One region of the Agromyces sp. CCNWLW203 genome, then DNA from elsewhere that is predicted to be linked to it. Evidence: predicted binding sites of a transcription regulator. Region 1 holds the regulator's gene; each other region holds the start of a gene.
The links. Region 1 encodes HrcA, which represses chaperone genes, less so after heat shock. Its sites were predicted from a motif close to TTNGCACTCGNNNNNNNCGAGTGCNAA; they were not measured.

Region 1 (3,273 bases):
GGTAGGTGTAGGGCTGGCCCTGGTTGGCCTTCACCGCGGCGATGATGCTGAAGACGATCGTGACGACCGCGACTGCGATCAGGATGAAGATGCCGATCACGATGAACGTGGTGATGATGCCGACCACGTAGGCGATCGCCATCGTGATCTGGAAGTTCAGCGCGGTCGCGGTGTGCGCACGCACGAACGGGCCCTTGTCCTTCAGGATCAGGTAGCCGACGAGCGCGGGCACGAAGCTGAAGAAGATGCCGCCGATGTGGATCAGCGTCGCCCAGAGCTTCTCGTCGGAGGGGTTCAGCTGCGAGCCGCCCTGCTGGTAGGGGTTCGACGGCGGCGGGGGAGGCGGGGTGGCGTCGGACATGATGTCTCCTTGGTCGGCTCGCGCGGAGGCGAGATTTCGGTCTCGTCGCCCGATGGGCGAAGGTCGAGGCTCTCTCATGCTGGCACAGCAGGGCGCGCCGGGTGAAGAATTCGCCCGGCGCGCTCGCTGGCGGCCGGTTACTTGATGAGGCGGATGGCGAACGGGTAGCGGTAGTGCTGGCCGTCCTTCGCCTTCAGGAAGGCGATGATCGAGAAGACGACGCTCACGATCCAAGCTGCCCAGACGATGAAGGCGCCGATCAGGATCACGGTGAGGATCGAGCCCATGATGTAGGCGAAGACGATCGTGATCTGGAAGTTCAGTGCTTCCTTCGCCTCGGCGTTGGTGAACGAGCCGCGGTCTTTGAAGACGAGCCAGATGATGAGCGACGGAAGGAATCCGACGATGCCGCCGAGGTGGGCGAAGGAGGCCCACTGCACGTCCTGCTCCTGCGAGAGGGGTTCGGCGGCGACCGGCTGCGGTGCACCGGCGGGGGCGCCCTGCGGCGGAGCGGGCGGCGTCGGGCGGCCGTCGGCGTCGGGGCTGGAAGCGTTGGGATCGGTCATGGGGCGTGCCTTTCAGGGGGCTCTCAGATGAACCGCATCTCGCGCGACGGGGGTCGCTGCAAAGGGGGTGACTCGCGGGGGATACCCATAAGCTAGCGCCGCGCCACACGGCTGGCAACGGCGGTGTCACGGTATGGCGCGATATGATTAGCACTCACTCAGAACGAGTGCTAAGCGATGGAGGGAAGCGAGGGCCATGGTCTCCGAACGCAGCCTCGCCGTCCTGCGCGCGATCGTGCAGGACTACGTCGCGTCCCGTGAACCCGTCGGCTCCAAGTCGATCGTCGAGCGGCACGCCTTCGGCGTCTCCGCGGCGACGATCCGCAACGACATGGCGCTGCTCGAAGAGGAGGAGCTGATCGCAGCTCCCCACACGTCGTCGGGCCGCATCCCCACCGACAAGGGTTACCGCGTCTTCGTCGACCAGCTCACCGACGTGCGCCCGCTGAGCGGGGCCCAGCGGCAGGCGATCGAGACCTTCCTCGGCGAATCGAGCGACCTCGACGAGCTGCTCGCGCGCACGGTTCGACTCATCGCACAGCTCACCAATCAGCTCGCGGTCGTGCAGTACCCGAGCTTCGGCAGTGCGCGTGTGCGCCATGTCGAACTCATCGCGCTCGCTCCCGAGCGCGTGCTCTGCATCCTGATCACCGACTCCGGCCAGGTCGAGCAGCGCCTCGCCGAGCTCGAGGAGCCGGTCGACGAGCAGACGCTCGGCGATCTGCGTGTGCGGTTGAACGAGATCGCGGGCGGCCGAGCGATGGCGGATGCCGCGGACGCGCTGTCGGGCGAGCTCGACAACGTCGACCCGCGCCACGCCGCGGTGCTGCACACGCTCGCCGTCACCCTCGCCGAGCAGGCGCGAGCCCAGCGGCAGGATCGCCTCGTGGTCGCCGGCGCGGCGAACCTCGTGCGCACCGAGCAGGACTTCGCCGGGTCGATCCTCGGCGTGATCGAGGCCATCGAAGAGCAAGTGGTGCTGCTGAAGCTCTTCGGCGAGATGGCGACCGACGAGCACGCCGTCACGGTGCGCATCGGTCGCGAGAACGCCTCGTTCGGCCTCGGTGAGACCTCGGTCGTCTCGAGCGCCTTCGCGATCCCGGGCCGCGACATCTCGCGCCTCGGCATCGTCGGACCCACCCGCATGGACTACTCCCACAGCATGGCGGCCGTTCGCGCCGTCGCCCGTTACCTCTCCCGAACGCTCGGCGAGAACTGAACCCGCCGTCCGTCGCTCGCGACCGGCATCCGGCAATCGAAAGGACAAGCCCTCCGTGGCCGACCACTACGAGGTCCTCGGCGTCTCCCACGACGCAACCCCCGACGAGATCAAGAAGGCGTACCGCCGTCTCGCCCGTGAACTCCACCCCGACGTGAACCCGGGGGCCGAGGCATCCGAGCGCTTCAAGTCGGTCACGCACGCCTACGACGTGCTCTCCGACCCGAAGCAGCGTCAGCAGTACGACCTCGGCGACCAGGGCGGCTTCGGCGGTGGCCAGAACTTCGGCGGCTTCGGCGACATCTTCGAGACCTTCTTCGGGGCGGGACAGCAGACCCGCGGGCCGCGTTCGCGCCGTGAGCGCGGCCAGGATGCGCTGCTGCGCGTCGAGGTCGGCCTCGACGAGGTCATCTTCGGCACGCACCGCGACATCGAGGTCGACACCGCGGTGACGTGCGAGACGTGCCACGGCTCGTGCTGCCAGCCGGGCACCTCACCCGTCACGTGCGACATCTGCCACGGCACCGGCTCGATTCAGCGCTCGGTGCGCTCGCTCCTCGGCAACGTCATGACCTCAAGTCCCTGCGGCACCTGCCGGGGCTACGGCACCGTCATCGCGACGCCGTGCGTGACGTGCCAGGGGCAGGGCCGCGTGCGCGCGCGTCGCACTGTTCCGGTAGACATCCCCGCGGGCGTGGACACCGGCGTGCGCCTGCAGATGCCGGGCTCGGGCGAGGCCGGCCCCGCCGGCGGCCCCAACGGCGATCTCTACCTCGAGATCAAGGTCAAGAACCACGACGTCTTCAGCCGCAACGGCGACGACCTGCTGTGCACGCTCGAGGTCTCGATGACCGATGCGATCCTCGGCACGCACGCGACGGTCGCCGCACTCGACGGCGACGTCGAGGTCGAGCTCAAGGCCGGCCTCCAGAGCGGCGAGATCCTCACGGTGAAAGACCGAGGCGTCTCGCGCCTGCGTGGCTCGGGCCGCGGCGACCTCAAGGTCGGCATCCAGGTGGTCACGCCGACGAAGCTCTCGTCGAAGGAACGCGATCTCATGCAGCAGTTCGCCGCCTCGAAGAAGGCGCCCGCGCCCGAGCTCAGCCACTTCCAGCAGGGCATCTTCG
Region 2 (3,273 bases), on a different contig from region 1:
TCGGCGTGCTCGGGCTGCGCCGTGAGGAGCACGGTCGCACCCTGGCCTTCGTCGGCATCGGCACGGGCCTCGCCGGCCTCGTCTTCTCTGCGGTGTGGATCGGGTACTACGCGATCGTCTTCGGCGCGCTTCCGACCTGACCCGCCGGCGTCAGAGCCGCTCGACGAGCAGGGCGACGTGCCGGCCGGCTTCCCGGGTCAGCACGATGGTCGCGGATGCCGCGCCCTTCAGCTTCAGCCTCGTGCGCAGCTGCGCCGGGTCGACGTCGATGCCGCGCTTCTTGATCTCGAGCGTGCCGATGCCGCGAGCGGCGAGGGCCTGGCGCAACTGCCGTTCGTCGGCGGGCAGGCGCTCGATCACCCGGAAGCCTCGTGCGAACGGCGAGTCGAACGCCGTGTCGGACGTGAGGTACGCGATGCCGGAGCTCAGCATCCAGGCGCCGTTCGCGCGCGCCAGATCGCCGATCAGCCGAGCGCGGATCACCGCGCCGTCGGGCTCGTAGAGGTACTCGCCGAGCGGGCCGACCGGGGCGTCTTCGCTGTCGCCGTCGGCCGTGAGCTCCTGTGCGGCGTCGCCGCGGATCACGAGCGCCGCCCGGCGGATGCCCGGTCGGGCGACCGAGCCGAACCACACGCCGAGCTCCACGAGGTCGCCGTCGACGGAGACCCACTGCGCCTCCGCGTCCGGCGGGATCACGTCGCGGTCGGTACCCGGGCCGAGCTTCACGCCGACGGGCATGCGCTCGCCGAGCCCGAAGGCGAAGTCGAGCGAGGGGGAGTACGCCGAGGCATCCGCGATTCTCGTCGTCGTGCCACCCGCGGTGGTGCGCCTGGCCGGGTCGAGCCAGGCGCCGTCGATGCCGCCGAGCGCGACGTTCTCAGCCTGTTCGTGCAGCACCCGCACGTGGGAGAACGGCGTGAGGTTGTAGGCGGCGATCGCGGCGGTGACCTCGTCGGCGTCTGCGGCGGTGACCTCGAGGTCGATCGCGGCCATCGCGAGGGCGTCGCCGCCGATGCCGCAGCCGAGGTCGGCGACGTGGCGCACGCCGGCCCGTGAGAACCGCCCGGCATGCAGAGCCGCGACCTTCAGGCGAGTGGCCTGCTCGAGCCCGGCCTCGGTGAACAGCATGCGCGAGGCGAACGGGCCGAACTTGGCCTCGGCCTTCGCGCGGAGCTTCGCCTGGCTGAGCACGGCGGCGACGAGGGTCGGCGGGTGCCCCTGCTTGCGGAGGTCTGCGACGGTCTTGACGATGTCGGCCTTCGAGTCCCAATCGGGCAGCCCGTCGAGCAGCGTGAGGCCCTCGGGCGAGAGCAGTTCGACGAGTTCGGCGCGTTCCACTCGGCAACGCTAGCACCGCAGGCCGGGCGGTCGGCCGCGGCGGATGCCGCCCCGTCGATGCCCGCTGGCACTCACGTTGCACGAGTGCCAAATCGCGCCTAGACTCGCCTTAGCACTCTCGCTCTGAGGCTGCTAACGAAGTCTTCGCAAGACAGTTTTCTTCACAGAGAGAAGGGAAAACCGTGTCGGTTTCCATCAAGCCGCTCGAGGATCGCATCGTGATCAAGCAGGTCGAGGCCGAGCAGACCACCGCATCCGGTCTGGTCATCCCCGACACCGCCAAGGAGAAGCCCCAGGAGGGCGAGGTCGTGGCAGTGGGCCCCGGCCGCATCGATGACAACGGCAACCGCGTCCCGCTCGACGTCGCAGTCGGCGACAAGGTGATCTACTCGAAGTACGGCGGCACCGAGGTCAAGTTCGGCGGCGAGGACCTCCTCGTCCTGTCGGCTCGCGACGTGCTCGCAGTCGTCGTCCGCTAAGCGCGGCACGAACGATCCGAGGCCCGGACACCCGATGGGTGTCCGGGCCTCGTCGCGTCCAGGGCAGCGGATGCCGCGGCATCCGCCGCCCTGGAGCGGTCGACGCCGGTGCGCGGGCGTAGTCTGTGCAGGTGTCATCCCGCTCCGAGACCCAGGTTCCCGATCCCGCGAGTCCCTCGGCGGGTGTGAGCCGCTCGGGGCTCGCCTACGCGATCGCCGCGTACGGGCTCTGGGGCTTCCTGCCGATCTACTTCATCGCGCTCGCACCGTCCGGTCCGGTCGAGATCGTCGCATGGCGGGTGCTCTTCTCGCTCGTCTTCTGCGCGCTGCTCATCCTCGTGACGCGGGCCTGGCGTGCGCTCGCCGCGCTCTTCCGAGATCGCCGCATCGTGCTCACGATGGGCCTCGCGGGCGTGCTGATCTTCATCAACTGGCAGACGTACGTCTTCGCGGCGACGACGAACCAGGTCGTCGAGGCGGCCCTCGGCTACTTCATCAATCCCATCGTCACGGTCTTCCTCGGCGTGTTCGTGCAGCGCGAGCGGCTGAACCCGACGCAGTGGACCGCGGTCGGCATCTCGATCGTCGCCGTGATCGTGCTCGCCCTCGGCTACGGCCAGCTGCCCTGGATCGCGCTCGTGCTGGCGTTCTCCTTCGGCTTCTACGGCCTCATCAAGAAGCGCGTCGGTCCGAAGGTCGACGCCGTCTCGGGCCTGACGCTCGAGACGGTCTGGCTCGCGCCGCTCGCCGTCGTGCAGCTGGTCTTCGTCGCCATGACGACGGGGCTCACGATCGGCACGGTGAGCGTGTGGCACACGGTGCTGATGGTCGGGCTCGGCGCGGTCACCGCGGTGCCGCTCCTGCTCTTCGCCGCGGCGTCCCGCCGACTGCCGCTCATCTTCATGGGCTTCATCCAGTACTTCGCGCCGTTCATCCAGTTCCTCGTCGGCGTGTTCATCCTGCAGGAGCCCATGCCGCCCGAGCGCTGGGTCGGCTTCGCGCTCGTCTGGCTCGCTCTCGTGGTGCTGACGGTCGACCTGATCCGCGGCGTGCACGCCTCGCGCAGGGTCATCGCCGAGCCGGCGTGAGGCCCGTCGGGGGCGCCCTCCGGCGCCCCCAGGACCTGCGGGGGGCCGACTGAGGCCGGATGCGCGATCTCGGCGCGAAAGCCCGCCTTCGCGCCGATTCCGTGCGTCGGACCCGGCCGAGGTGTCGGCAGGGTAACGATTGGCGCGGTGTTACACGGTTGTGACCGCAGCCGTCTTGTTTCCGCCATGAGCGCGGAATACTGTCAGACAACGGCGTCACCATGGCGCTGCATTGTGTACCAATTTCCTTCAGTCCCAAGGAGCAACATGAGCGTATTCGCGAAGGCCACGGCCAAGCGTTCGGCTCGCGCAGCCTGGACGGGTCTCGCCATTGCCGGCGTCAGCACCCTCCTCCTCACTGCGTGCGC
Region 3 (3,273 bases), on a different contig from region 1:
CTGCGTTCAGCAGCGCGGAGCGGGTGACCTTCACCGGGTCGTTGATGCCGGCAGCGAGCATGTCGACGTACTCGCCGGTCGCGGCGTTGAGGCCCTGGCCGACCGGGAGGTTGCGCACGCGGTCGACCACGACGCCCGGCTCGAGGCCGGCGTTGAGGGCGATCTGCTTGAGCGGAGCGTCGATCGCGACGCGAACGATGTTCGCACCGGTCGCCTCGTCGCCCGTGAGCTCGAGCTTCTCGAAGGCGGTCTTGCCGGCCTGGATGAGGGCGACGCCACCACCGGCGACGATGCCCTCTTCGACGGCGGCCTTCGCGTTGCGCACTGCGTCTTCGATGCGGTGCTTGCGCTCCTTGAGCTCGACCTCGGTCGCGGCACCCGCCTTGATGACGGCGACGCCGCCGGCGAGCTTGGCGAGGCGCTCCTGGAGCTTCTCGCGGTCGTAGTCGGAGTCGGTGTTCTCGATCTCCTTGCGGATCTGCGCGACGCGGCCGGCGATGGCCTCCTCGTCGCCGCCACCCTCGACGATGGTCGTCTCGTCCTTGGTGATGATGACCTTGCGAGCCGAACCGAGCAGGTCGAGGGTGACGTTCTCGAGCTTGAGGCCGACCTCCTCGGAGATGACCTGGCCACCGGTGAGGGTCGCGATGTCCTGCAGCTGGGCCTTGCGGCGGTCACCGAAGCCGGGAGCCTTGACGGCGACCGACTTGAAGATGCCGCGGATCTTGTTGACGATCAGCGTCGCGAGGGCTTCGCCGTCGACGTCTTCGGCGATGATGAGGAGCTGCTTGCCGGTCTGGATGACCTTGTCGACGATCGGCAGCAGGTCCTTGATGTTGGAGACCTTGCCGTTGACGATGAGGATGTAGGGGTCTTCGAAGACCGCTTCCTGGCGCTCGGGGTCGGTGACGAAGTACGCCGACAGGTAGCCCTTGTCGAAGCGCATGCCCTCGGTGAGCTCGAGCTCGGTGCCGAAGGTGTTCGACTCCTCGACGGTGACGACGCCCTCCTTGCCGACCTTGTCGATCGCCTCGGCGATGAGCGCACCGATCTGCTCGTCGGCGGCCGAGATCGATGCCGTGGCGGCGATCTCTTCCTTCGTCTCGACGTCCTTCGCGTTGGCGAGGAGCTCGGCCTCGACGGCGCGCACGGCCTTCTCGATGCCGCGCTTCAGCGAGATGGGGTCGGCGCCTGCTGCGACGTTGCGGAGGCCCTCACGCACGAGCGCCTGGGCGAGCACGACCGAGGTCGTGGTGCCGTCACCGGCGACGTCGTCGGTCTTCTTGGCGACCTCCTTGACGAGCTCCGCACCGATCTTCTCGTACGGGTCGTCGAGCTCGATCTCCTTGGCGATCGACACACCGTCGTTCGTGATCGTGGGTGCGCCCCACTTCTTCTCGAGCACGACGTTGCGTCCGCGCGGGCCGAGGGTCACCTTCACCGCGTCGGCGAGCGTGTTGAGGCCACGCTCGAGACCACGACGGGCCTCCTCGTTGAAAGCAATGATCTTTGCCATGTGTTTCTCTCGTCCTTTCCCGGACGTCTTCAAAGATTCGTTGGGTTAGCACTCAAAACGAGTGAGTGCTAAATCGATTCTGGCACTCGACCGCCACGAGTGCAAGCGAGCCCGAGGCTGTCCGCTCAGGGCGTGAAGGCCGCAGAACCCTCGTTCGGCACGAGCTCGACCCACGTGTTGCCGGGAGCCAGGCGCAACGGCGACCCGTCGTCGGCGGTGAGCACGATCGGCGACCCCGCGGCGTCCTTCACCCAGGTGCCGTGCGCGGTCCGCCCCCCGGCGGAGACCCAGGCCTCGCCCGAGCCGACCATGACGGTCTTCGGCACTTCGCCGTAGCTCCAGTCGATGCCCACTCGCAGCGTCACGACGTTCGTGGCGCGCACGCGCTCCCCGGAGGCCTCGAGGTCGGGCGAGCCCGCTTGCGACCTGAGCCAGACGGATGCCGCGGCATCCCACTCCCACGCTGGGAACCGGTCTTCGGAGAAGACGAGGTCGATACGCGAGGTCGGCGCCGCGGCGAGGGCCGGGGCCGCGAGCGGATCGGCGGTGCCGTAGGCGAACTGCACCGGCGGCGGCGCAAGCTCGGCGTTGCGGGCGACGGCCTCGGTGGAGTGCAGGATGACGTCGTGGGGGCCCGGCCGTTCGTCGGCGCGCGAGAAGAGCCCGGTCTCGTCGAAGTCGAACACGATGTTCACGAGCGGTGTCGCCATCATCATCTCGACGAACTGGTCCTGGCCGCCCGAGTAGGCGATGATGCCCCCGAAGGGCGAGGCGATGTCGGGGTCCATCGGACGGATGGACCGCACGGGGCCGACCTCGTCGGGCACATCGGAGTGCCAGACCGCGACGTAGCGGGTGAGACCGCCCTCGACGAGTTCCTCGAAGACGATGTCGGTGCGGTTCAGCGCGATCTGCGGTCGCGCCTCTTCGTGGTTGTCGACCTTCACCGCGAGCGAAGGCCGTGCGAGCGCGGCAGCCTCGGCGGAGGTGCCGCGCAACGGGGCGAACGACACGGCGGATGCCGCGGACTCGGACGAGGGGCGGACGGCGGTCTCGGCCGCCGGGGCATCGGGCTCCGTCGCCGACTGGCAGCCCGCCAGCAGCAGCGCCGAGGCGACGAGCACGCCGAGCCCCGCTCCCCGTCGCCGCGGAGGACGCCCGGCCTGCGCTCCCATGCGGTCAGCGTAGCCCGGGGCTCGCAGCCGGACGCGAGAACGCGCCGCCGGGCCGGCGGCGCGTTCTCGCGAATCTCGTCAGGCCGGGCGGACGCCCTCGGCCTGCGGCCCCTTCGAGCCCGTGCCGACCTCGAAGACGACCTGCTGCCCCTCCTCGAGCACCTTGTACCCCGACATGTCGATGGCGGAGTAGTGGACGAAGACGTCTTGGCCCCCCTCGTCGACGGTGATGAATCCGTAGCCCTTTTCAGCGTTGAACCACTTGACGGTTCCGTTCGCCATGCGTTGCTCCCATGTTGCCGTGTCCGATCAGCACGCGCCCGTGGCCTGTGCCGGGCCGCTCACTCGCGCGCACGACGCCAGGGACGGAACCGTGCGCTCGCGCTGTCGAGCGGCCGAATCCAGATACTCACGACTGGACGTTCCGGCACAAGGGTCTGCGAAGCTGAGCGGATATCGGAATGGCAACGATTCGCGGTCGCGAACGACCCGAGCGGCCGCGAACGCCCGCCCGTGAGCGGCCCCGGCCGGGCGGCGGTCAGCCCGCGACGGCGGTGGCGTAGTCGGAGCCGAGCACGACCA

Region 2: the regulator HrcA is predicted to act here: its motif matches at 1,403-1,429, upstream of groES (co-chaperone GroES).
Region 3: the regulator HrcA is predicted to act here: its motif matches at 1,562-1,588, upstream of groL (chaperonin GroEL).

Annotation. Positions count from the first base shown of each region.
Region 1 covers NZ_JAZHYX010000006.1:141,830-145,102, reverse strand. The annotation lists gene VPH61_RS14520 (DUF4870 domain-containing protein) at 1-361, opposite strand, end outside; gene VPH61_RS14515 (DUF4870 domain-containing protein) at 499-927, opposite strand; gene hrcA (heat-inducible transcriptional repressor HrcA) at 1,124-2,146, shown strand; gene dnaJ (molecular chaperone DnaJ) at 2,202-3,273, shown strand, end outside.
Region 2 covers NZ_JAZHYX010000002.1:132,805-136,077, forward strand. The annotation lists gene VPH61_RS06340 (DUF4190 domain-containing protein) at 1-140, shown strand, start outside; gene VPH61_RS06345 (class I SAM-dependent methyltransferase) at 151-1,338, opposite strand; gene groES (co-chaperone GroES) at 1,521-1,817, shown strand; gene rarD (EamA family transporter RarD) at 1,949-2,905, shown strand; gene VPH61_RS06360 (ABC transporter substrate-binding protein) at 3,173-3,273, shown strand, end outside.
Region 3 covers NZ_JAZHYX010000002.1:297,712-300,984, reverse strand. The annotation lists gene groL (chaperonin GroEL) at 1-1,516, opposite strand, end outside; gene VPH61_RS07035 (DUF3048 domain-containing protein) at 1,642-2,691, opposite strand; gene VPH61_RS07030 (cold-shock protein) at 2,770-2,973, opposite strand; gene VPH61_RS07025 (LytR C-terminal domain-containing protein) at 3,230-3,273, opposite strand, start outside.